Regions from separate parts of the Nocardia sp. NPDC006982 genome, predicted to be linked through region 2. Evidence: riboswitches for the same ligand, from Rfam matches in the RefSeq annotation. Region 2 holds a riboswitch; the other holds the start of a gene.
The links. A riboswitch is a leader RNA that binds a small molecule or an ion and turns the genes downstream of it on or off. The one in region 2 is predicted to bind cobalamin.
Positions count from the first base shown of each region.

Region 1: linked by a shared signal. The riboswitch ahead of ACFYOW_RS34635 (CbtB-domain containing protein) and the one ahead of metE (5-methyltetrahydropteroyltriglutamate--homocysteine S-methyltransferase) in region 2 are both predicted to bind cobalamin.

Region 1 is NZ_JBIAFV010000011.1:254,863-259,578, forward strand. It holds gene ACFYOW_RS34615 (sensor histidine kinase) at 1-804, shown strand, start outside; gene ACFYOW_RS34620 (response regulator) at 801-1,493, shown strand; gene ACFYOW_RS34625 (hypothetical protein) at 1,570-2,040, opposite strand; gene ACFYOW_RS34630 (CbtA family protein) at 2,077-2,901, opposite strand; gene ACFYOW_RS34635 (CbtB-domain containing protein) at 2,892-3,086, opposite strand; cobalamin riboswitch at 3,117-3,270, opposite strand; gene mhuD (mycobilin-forming heme oxygenase MhuD) at 3,336-3,650, opposite strand; gene ACFYOW_RS34645 (alpha/beta fold hydrolase) at 3,900-4,652, shown strand.
Region 2 is NZ_JBIAFV010000004.1:227,978-232,693, forward strand. It holds gene ACFYOW_RS18070 (pyruvate carboxylase) at 1-2,250, opposite strand, end outside; cobalamin riboswitch at 2,556-2,796, shown strand; gene metE (5-methyltetrahydropteroyltriglutamate--homocysteine S-methyltransferase) at 2,937-4,716, shown strand, end outside.

The sequences.
Region 1 (4,716 bases), on a different contig from region 2:
CGCAGGCAGCGGGCCGAGGCGGCACGCCGCGATGAGGAGGCGCAGCGCGAACGGCGGGCCAGCGAGGAACGGCTCGCGATCGCGCGCGAGCTGCACGATGTACTGGCACATAGTCTTTCGCTGATCAATGTGCAGTCCTCGGTGGCACTGGAGCTCTTCGCCAAGAAGCCGGAACAGGCCGAATCGGCGCTCGCGGCGATCAAAACGGCGAGTAAGGATGCGTTGGCCGAGGTCCATACGCTGCTGCACTCGATCCGCAGCGGCAGTGCGGCGGAAGTGCGCGACTCGGAGCTCGAGCCGGAATCCGCGCCCGCATGCCCCGATTCCGAACGGGACCGAGACAGTTCGGATGCCCGCGGCGTCGAAGCCCCGCCGCCCGCCCCGCGGAGCCCGGCCCCGAGCATCGAGGACCTGGACGCACTGCTGCAGCGCACCCGCGCCGCCGGTCTCACGGTCGACACCCGCATTATCGGCACCGCGCACAAACTGCCCAGCGTCGTCGATGTGGCGGCGGCCCGCATCATCCAGGAATCGCTGACCAATGTGGTCCGCCACGCACCCGGCGCACCGGCCGCGGTGACCATCCGCTATGCCGCCGATTCGGTCGAGATCACCATCGACAACGCTCGCGCCACCGGCACACAATCGAAGTCCGGAGCGAGCGGCGGCAATGGCATTCTCGGCATGCGCGAGCGCGCACACGCCCTCGGCGGCCAGCTCATCGCGGGTCCGCGGCCCAGTGGCGGATTCCGCGTGGTGGCCCGGTTACCGTCCCAGGTGGGGGCTCAGGAGGAGGCGCGATGAACGGCGGCGGTTCGAGGGACGCGGGTGGGCCTGTCCGGGTATTGGTTGCCGACGACCAAGCCCTGGTGCGCGGCGGTTTCGTCGCCCTGCTCGATGCGCAGGACGGCATCGAGGTGGTGGGCGAGGCCGACAACGGCGAACAGGCCGTCCGCATGACCCGCAGCCTGACCCCCGACGTGGTCCTGATGGATATCAGAATGCCGGTCCTGGACGGCCTTGCCGCCACCAGGATGATCGCCGAGGATCCGAAACTCGCCGAGGTGAAGGTGGTCGTGCTGACCACCTTCGAACTCGACGAATACGTCTTCGAAGCAATGCGCGCCGGTGCGACGGGTTTCCTGGTCAAACACACCGAACCCGCCGACCTCGTCCGCGCCGTCCGAGTCGTCGCCGCGGGTGACGCCCTGCTCTCACCCGGCGTCACCCGCCGCCTCATCGCCGAATTCTCCGCGCACGCCAAACAACCCCCGCCCGCCGCCTTCACCGAACTCACCGACCGCGAGCGCGAGGTCATGACCCTGGTGGCCGAGGGCCTCACCAATGCCGAAATCGGCGAACGCCTCTTCATGAGCCCCGCCACCGCCCGCACCCACGTCAGCCGCATCCTCATGAAGCTGGACGCTCGAGACCGCACCCAACTCGTGGTCATGGCCTACGAATCCGGCCTGGTCCGGCCCCGGTGGCAGTGAGTCCGTCGCATACCTGGTGACTACTGCGCATACCGAATAGCCTGTGCGAGATAGCCACTGGGTATGCGAGGCGCATCTAGATGCGCCGGAAGTGGTGGCGCGCGGTCGGGTGGTACATGGCGGGGATGGCGACCAAGACGGCCAGGATGTGTCCGGCGCGGAAGGTTCCGGTGATCACCGCGGATGCGGTGAGGTTGTCGAATAGGTCGCCGATTTGCTTGGTGGACAACGTGGCTGCCAGTGGTTCGATGATCAGCGAGGCCAGGCCGATTACGCCGATGCCGAAGGTGAGCACCAGCCTGGCCCAGCGGGCACCGCGCGTCATCTGGACGGCAACGCCGAGAACCACCAGATAAATGCCGCCGCGAACGCCCAAACCTGTTGCGAGCGAGCCGATATCGGCATTCGAGCGGTCCAATTGCACGGCGGTGTAGGTGATGGCCTCGCCGAGGCCGCAGAGCAGCGCGATCACGAGGCCGGTGAATGCCACGGAAACCGAGCGCGGTGGGTCGGTTCGCGGCCGTACGGAAAAGGCAGTGCCGGTCATACGACCGACACTGCCCTTCGCGGTCCGAACTCCGGATCAGCCTGCGGTAGCGGCTGTTTCTCGTACCGGAGTGCTATCGCGCGTGGCGAATTCGGTGAGCGTCGCGAAACCGAGGCCGAGGCAGGCCCACAGGGTGGCCGTCTCGCCGAGCGATGTCGCACGGAACTGCCATAGCAGGACGGCCGGGAAGTCGTCCTTCACCTCGTTCACACCGGGCAACAGGACGTACCCGAGTACGACGATGAGGACGAACGCCGCGACCCCGGCGATCAGCCGGACCGTACCGAGTTGCGCGGCAAGCAGTTTGTAGACGTAGAGCCCGATACCCACGGCAGCCAGTCCGAGTAGCACCGCCGCCAACCACAGCAGGGTGCGCTGGTTGATGGTGTCCGGTTCACCCACGGCGGGAGGATTGGCCGGGTACTTGAAGAACGGCACCGCCACGATCGCGGTCCAGCCGGCCGATGCCAATCCCAGCGCGAGCTTCGGCCCCGACAAGGTGGTGTACCGGCGTGCGAAATGCGCGACCGAAGCGAAGATCGCCCCGAGCGCGAGCCCGGCGAGTCCGAGCGCAAGGAACTGCCCGAACTTCTGTCCGGACCGACTGACCAGCGGTTCTTCCTCGTCACCGTGCGTATGCCCGGCTGGTTCCTGGGCGTGCTCGGCGGCCTTGGCGGTATTGGCCTCTTCGATGGAGATGGCGGCGTCGATCTTGGGTTCGCCGACGAAATAGCCCACTGTCGCGGCCAGCAGACCGGCGATGAGGCCGGCCAGCAGGCCACGGAGCAGCAGGGTCTTGAGGGATCCGCCCAGGGGGACGGCAGCCGACGGAGTCGGCGGGGTGGGTGTACTCAGTGGCACGGCACACCGAGCAGGTGACGTCCGTCGTGCATGAGCTCATGCAGGTACATCCCGCTGCGCGAGATGACGCCCTGGTCGAAGCCGACCAGGTACAGCGTGAGCAATGCGAGAAGAACGACGCCCACTGCGATGAGCAGCGTGCCTAGTGAATCAGTTGCCCGACTCGGTGAATGCGCGATAGCCATTCGAGTCCTCCTAGGGATGCGCGTCCCGTGAGTTGTTCGGTGCAAGGGTGCCGGTGTCTGGCTTTCCGGCACCAAGGACTCGGTGCAAGAACACAGTGGCGCGACCGCTCCGGAATTTCACCGAATTACCGCGTCACCCTCGCGTTTGTCATTTCGAACTGTGACATCTGTGCACGCCCGCCGTCAACACGGCGGGTAACTTGCCCAGGCCGGGATGGGCGAGTCGCGCGCCGCGTCTGTCCAGCGGTTTCAGGAAGCGGACTTGGCCGCGACGTCCAGTACGACCTCGAATTCCAGCAGCGAGGCACCCGTCGAAACCGGCTTCTGCCGCTCGCCGGCGTGCGCCTCGCGCGCGGGTCCGTCCCGCCACGCTGCGAACGACTCCTCCGAATCCCACTGGGTGACAACGAAGTACCGGTTCTCCCCGGCCACCGGCCGCAGCAACTGGAAGCCGAGGAAGCCCGGCGAGCCCTCGACCGCGTGCGCGCGATGGGCGAATCGCTTCTCCAACTCGGGGCCCGCGCCCTCCGGAACCTCGATCGCATTGATCTTCACAACAGCCATGGGATCGACAATACGTTCGCCGATGAACTCGGCTACCACGGAGCGAGTCTTACGAGCGAAGTTCGCGGCCCGTCTCGCGTCCGCGCGAAGGCGCGGCCATCGTTACAGCCGAGCGGCCGAAGCGCATGCGACCAAGTCGCGAGTCTCGGCTGCGCCGCTAGCGACTGCTTGCAGGTCGCACGAAAGGGTCGGATGCGAGACACCAGGGGGCCGCGAACACGCAGCGCGCAGGCGCTGCAAAATGTCACAGTGTTGTACGACGAAGGCGGAGCAGGGGTGCCGATCCTGCTGCTGCACGGACTGATGGGCAGTGCCCGCACCTGGCGCGATCACCTCGACTGGCTGCGCAAGTTCGGCCATGTCTATACCTTCGACGCGGCCGGTCACGGTCGTCCCGCGCCCGTGGAACTGACCACCGAGGCCTTCATCGACGACCTCGCCGCGGCCACCGCCGAAATTTCCGAACCCATGGTGGTCATCGGACATTCGATGGGCGGTCTGCACGGCTGGGTTTTCGCCGCGGGATATCCGGAGCGGGTGCGCGCGCTGGTGGTCGAGGATATCGCCCCCGACTTCCGCGGCCGCACCGCCGCGAACTGGGCGGCCATGATCGAGTCCTGGCCGCAGCCGTTTCCGGATGCGGATGCGGTGCTGGACTACTTCGGCCCGGTCGCCGGTCGCTACTTCCTCGACTCCTTCGAGCACGGCCCCGACGGCTACCGCCTGCACGGTTCGGTCGCCACCTTCCGTGATATCTCCGAGGAGTGGGGGACCCGCGACTTCTGGGCGCAATGGCGCGCGGTCGAAGCGCCCGTTCTCTTGATCGAGGGCGAATTCACCATCACCCCCGAGGGCCAGATGCGGCAGATGGCCGACGTCCACCCGGACGCCGTCTACGTCCGCATCCCGGGCGCGGGCCATCTGGTGCACGACGACCAACCCGAGCGCTACCGCACCGAGGTCGAAGCCTTCCTTCGGAAAGTCCTGAACCTTCCCGGATGAGACTGTGTTCAGCCCCTCGCCGGTCAGGGGGAACGGCCCGTCGGTTTATTCGATGAGGCGCTCG
Region 2 (4,716 bases):
GGCCTGCCAGGCGGCGAGGTAGGTGGCCAGCTGACCGCCGGGGGTGTCGTGAGTGTGCACGTGCACCGGCAGGTCGAAGTTGCTGCGCAGCGCGGAGACCAAGGTCGCCGCGGCCGGAGCGCGCAGCAGGCCCGCCATATCCTTGATCGCCAGCACGTGCGCGCCCGCGTCGACGATCTGCTCGGCGAGCTTGAGGTAGTAGTCGAGGGTGTAGAGGTTTTCGTCCGGGTTGGACAGGTCGCCGGTGTAGCTCATCGCGACTTCCGCGATGGCCGTGCCGGTTTCGCGCACCGCGTCAATGGCCGGACGCATCTGGTCGACATTGTTGAGTGCGTCGAAGATGCGGAAGATGTCGATACCGGTGTCGGTCGCCTCCTGCACGAACGCGCGCGTCACCTGCTCCGGGTACGGCGTGTAGCCGACGGTATTGCGCCCGCGCAGCAGCATCTGCAGACAGATATTCGGCACCGCCTCGCGCAGTGCGGCCAGCCGCTCCCACGGGTCCTCGAACAGGAAGCGCAGCGCCACATCGTAAGTCGCACCGCCCCATGCCTCGATGGACAGCAGTTCCGGGGTCAGGCGCGCGACATGTCCGGCGACACCGAGCAGACCGTTGGTGCGCACCCGGGTGGCCAGCAGCGATTGGTGTGCGTCGCGGAAGGTGGTGTCGGTGACGCCGACGGCCTTCTGCTCACGCAGCGCCTGCGCGAAACCCTCGGGACCGAGGCGCAGCAGCCGCTGACGGGAACCGTCCGGCGGCGGCACACTCAGATCGATGGCGGGCAGCTTGTCGTGCGGGTACACCGTGGTCGGGCGCTCGCCGTGCGGCTTGTTGACGGTGATATCGGCCAGGTAGTTCAGAATCTTGGTGCCGCGGTCGGCCGAACCGCGCAGAGTCAGCAGCTGCGGGCGCTCATCGATGAACGAGGTGGTGACCCGGCCTGCCTTGAAGTCCGGATCGTCGAGCACCGCGAGCAGGAACGGGATATTGGTGGTGACGCCACGGATGCGGAATTCCGCGAGTGCACGGCTGGCCCTGGCCACTGCGGCGTGCAGATCGCGGCCGCGGCAGGTGAGCTTGACCAGCATCGAGTCGAAGTAGGCGCCGATCTCCGCGCCCAGGTTCGCGCCGCCGTCGAGGCGGATGCCCGCGCCGCCGGGGGTGCGGTAGGCGGTGATGCGGCCGGTGTCGGGGCGGAATCCGTTGGCCGGATCCTCGGTGGTGATCCGGCACTGCAGGGCCGCACCACGAATGGCGACCTTGTCCTGGCTCAGACCGAGCTGTTCGAGGCTTTCCCCCGCCGCGATGCGCAGCTGGGACTGCACCAGATCGACATCGGTGATCTCCTCGGTCACTGTGTGCTCGACCTGGATGCGCGGATTCATCTCGATGAAGACGTGGTTGCCGCGCTCGTCGAGCAGGAATTCGACGGTGCCCGCGCAGCTGTAGCCGATCTGGCGGGCGAAGGCCACGGCATCGTTACAGATGCGCATCCGCAATGCGGGATCCAGGTTCGGGGCGGGCGCGAGCTCGATCACCTTCTGGTGGCGGCGCTGCACCGAACAGTCGCGCTCGAACAGGTGCATGACATTGCCGTGCTGGTCGGCCAGGATCTGCACCTCGATGTGGCGCGGGTTCACAACGGCCTGTTCCAGGAACACGGTCGGATCACCGAAGGCCGACTCCGCCTCGCGGGATGCGGCCTCGATCGATTCGCGCAGCTGTGCGGGATCGGCGACCCGGCGCATGCCGCGGCCACCGCCCCCCGCGACGGCCTTCACGAAGATCGGGTAGTCCAGTTGCTCGGATGCGGCGAGCAGTTCGTTCACATCGGCCGACGGCGCGCTGGACTTCAGCACCGGCAGCCCCGCCGCCCGCGCCGCCTCGATCGCGCGGGCCTTGTTACCAGCCAGTTCGAGCACCTCGGCCGACGGACCGATGAAGGTGATGCCCTCGCGCGCACAGGCCGCCGCGAGGTCCGGGTTCTCGGACAGGAAGCCGTAACCGGGGTAAATGGCGTCGGCGCCCGCGGACTTGGCCGCCTCGATGATCGCCTCTATCGACAGATACGCCCGGACCGGGTGCCCCTCTTCGCCGATCTGGTAGGACTCCGCGGCCTTCAACCGATGGACCGAGTTGCGGTCCTCGTACGGGAAGACGGCGACCGTCCCGATGCCGAGTTCGTAGGCCGCGCGGAAGGCGCGGATGGCGATCTCGCCACGGTTGGCAACCAAGACTTTCGAGAACATTGAACTAAGGTACCCGCCCCGGAATCGTAGTCCGACAGGGAAGTCCCGTTAACGAAATCTTCACAACGAGTCCTAGCAGAGTTGCAAAGTTTTGTTCATCCCACCGACACATCTCACCGTCCGCCGCGGTCACAAGTGCGGGCAGGCGCCACCGTCGACTCGAACGTATCTGGCGACAACTTCGCAAACGCGCGATACACCGAGTGCGGTGCAATCCGATTGCGCGGCCACCTATGCTGGTTAGCGCAGCTGGTTCGCCGTGCGTAGACGAGATGGAGCCCCGACGTCGCGTCACGGAGTCGAGTTCGCGGATCGGTGTAACCGGTGCGCGGACGAGAGGGAACCCGGTGAGAATCCGGGACTGTCCCGCAGCGGTATGCAGGAACGACCGCCGTCATCAGCACTGGGTAGCCGTAGCGACTGCTTGCAGGTCGCTCGAAATGGTCAGCCCCGGGAAGCGACGGCCAGTAGGTGAGCCCCGTACGGGGTCGGCCAGAAGGCCCGTGCCCGCAAGTCCGAAGACCTGCCAGCCGTGTCGGATACGCCGTATCCGGCGGCCACCGCCTCGTGGATTGGGCGCGCGGACCTCTGTGCGATTGTCGGGCTCCGTCGGTGCGCCGGCACGTTCACTCGGTCTCCGCTAGCTCGTAGGGCGATGGTCTTCGATCTCAGCACTGGAGAAATTCGTGACTGTTACGCATAACCCGTTCACCGCGACGGTTCTCGGTCTCCCGCGGGTGGGGCCGCACCGTGAGCTCAAGCGCGCCACCGAGTCCTACTGGGCCGGACGCATCGACGCCGAGCAACTGCACACGATCGCCCGCGACCTGCGGCGCGATCAGCTGACCGAATTACAAAGCGCCGGAATTGATTCCATCCCTATCGGCACCTTCTCCTATTACGACCAGGTGCTCGATACCGCAGTGCTGCTCGGCGCGCTGCCGCCCAGAGTCGCCGGAATCGCCGATCCGCTGGATCGCTATTTCGCGGCGGCACGCGGCACCGACACGGTCGAACCCCTGGAGATGACCAAATGGTTCGATACCAATTACCACTATCTGGTGCCGGAAATCGGTCCGGAGACGGCGTTCTCGCTGGATCCATCGAAGGTGTTGGACGAGTTGCGGGAGGCGCTCGCGCTCGGGGTGCCCGCGCGGCCGGTGGTGGTCGGACCCATCACCTTCCTGAAGCTGGCGAAGGCGACCGACGGTGCGGCGCTGGATCGCCTCGACGAGTTGGTGCCGCTCTATCGGGAGCTGTTGCGGCTGCTGGCCGCGGCGGGCGCGGAATGGGTACAACTCGATGAGCCGATCTTGGTCACCGACCTGACCGAGGACGAGGTCGAACTCGTGCGGCGGACCTACGCCGAACTGTCGGCCCCGACGGATCGCCCCGCGCTGCTGGTTGCCACGTACTTCGGCAGGCCAGGTGCGGCGTTGAGCGGCTTGGCCGAGACCGAAATCGAAGGTATCGCACTGGATTTCACGGTTGACGCCGATCTGTCCGGTGTGCCGGCGCTGGCGAACAAGCTGCTGGTGGCGGGTGTGGTCGACGGCCGGAATGTCTGGCGGGCCGATCTGGAAAAGGCTTTGGCGACGCTCGGCACGCTGCTGGGGTGCGCGAAATCCGTTGCGGTGTCGAGTTCCTGCTCGTTACTGCACGTGCCATACACCTTGGCGAGCGAAACCGGCCTCGACGAGCGGCTGCGTTCGTGGTTGGCGTTCGGTGCGGAGAAGGTCGCCGAGGTGCGGTTGCTCGCGACCGGCCTGAGCGCGGGACCCGAGGCCATCGCCGACGAATTGGCCACGGTCCGTGCCGCCCTCGCCAACAGGCGCACCGATCCTCGGCTGAACAATTCGCAGGTGCGGGCGCGGCTGGACACGCTCGGTGCGGATGCAACTCGGCGGGCACCCGCGGAACAGCGACGAACATTGCAAGCCGAGCGGCTGCGGTTGCCAGCGCTGCCGACCACGACGATCGGCTCGTATCCGCAGACCTCGGCGATCCGGCTGGCACGCGCGGCATTGCGCAAGGGTGAAATCGACCAGGCCGAGTACGTGCGGCGGATGCGGTCCGAGATCGCGGATGTCATTGCGTTGCAAGAGCAGCTGGGCCTGGATGTACTTGTGCACGGCGAGCCGGAGCGCAATGACATGGTGCAGTACTTCGCCGAGCAGCTCGACGGATTCGCCGCCACCGACGCGGGCTGGGTGCAGTCCTACGGCACGCGTTGCGTGCGTCCGCCGATTCTGTTCGGCGATGTGGCGCGGCCCGCGCCGATGACCGTGGATTGGATCGGCTACGCGCAATCGTTGACCGATAAGCCGGTCAAGGGCATGCTGACAGGCCCGGTGACGATTCTGGCCTGGTCGTTCGTCCGCGATGACCAACCGTTGGCGGATTCGGCACGTCAAGTGGCGCTGGCGATCCGGGACGAGACGGTCGATCTGCAGGCCGCGGGCATTC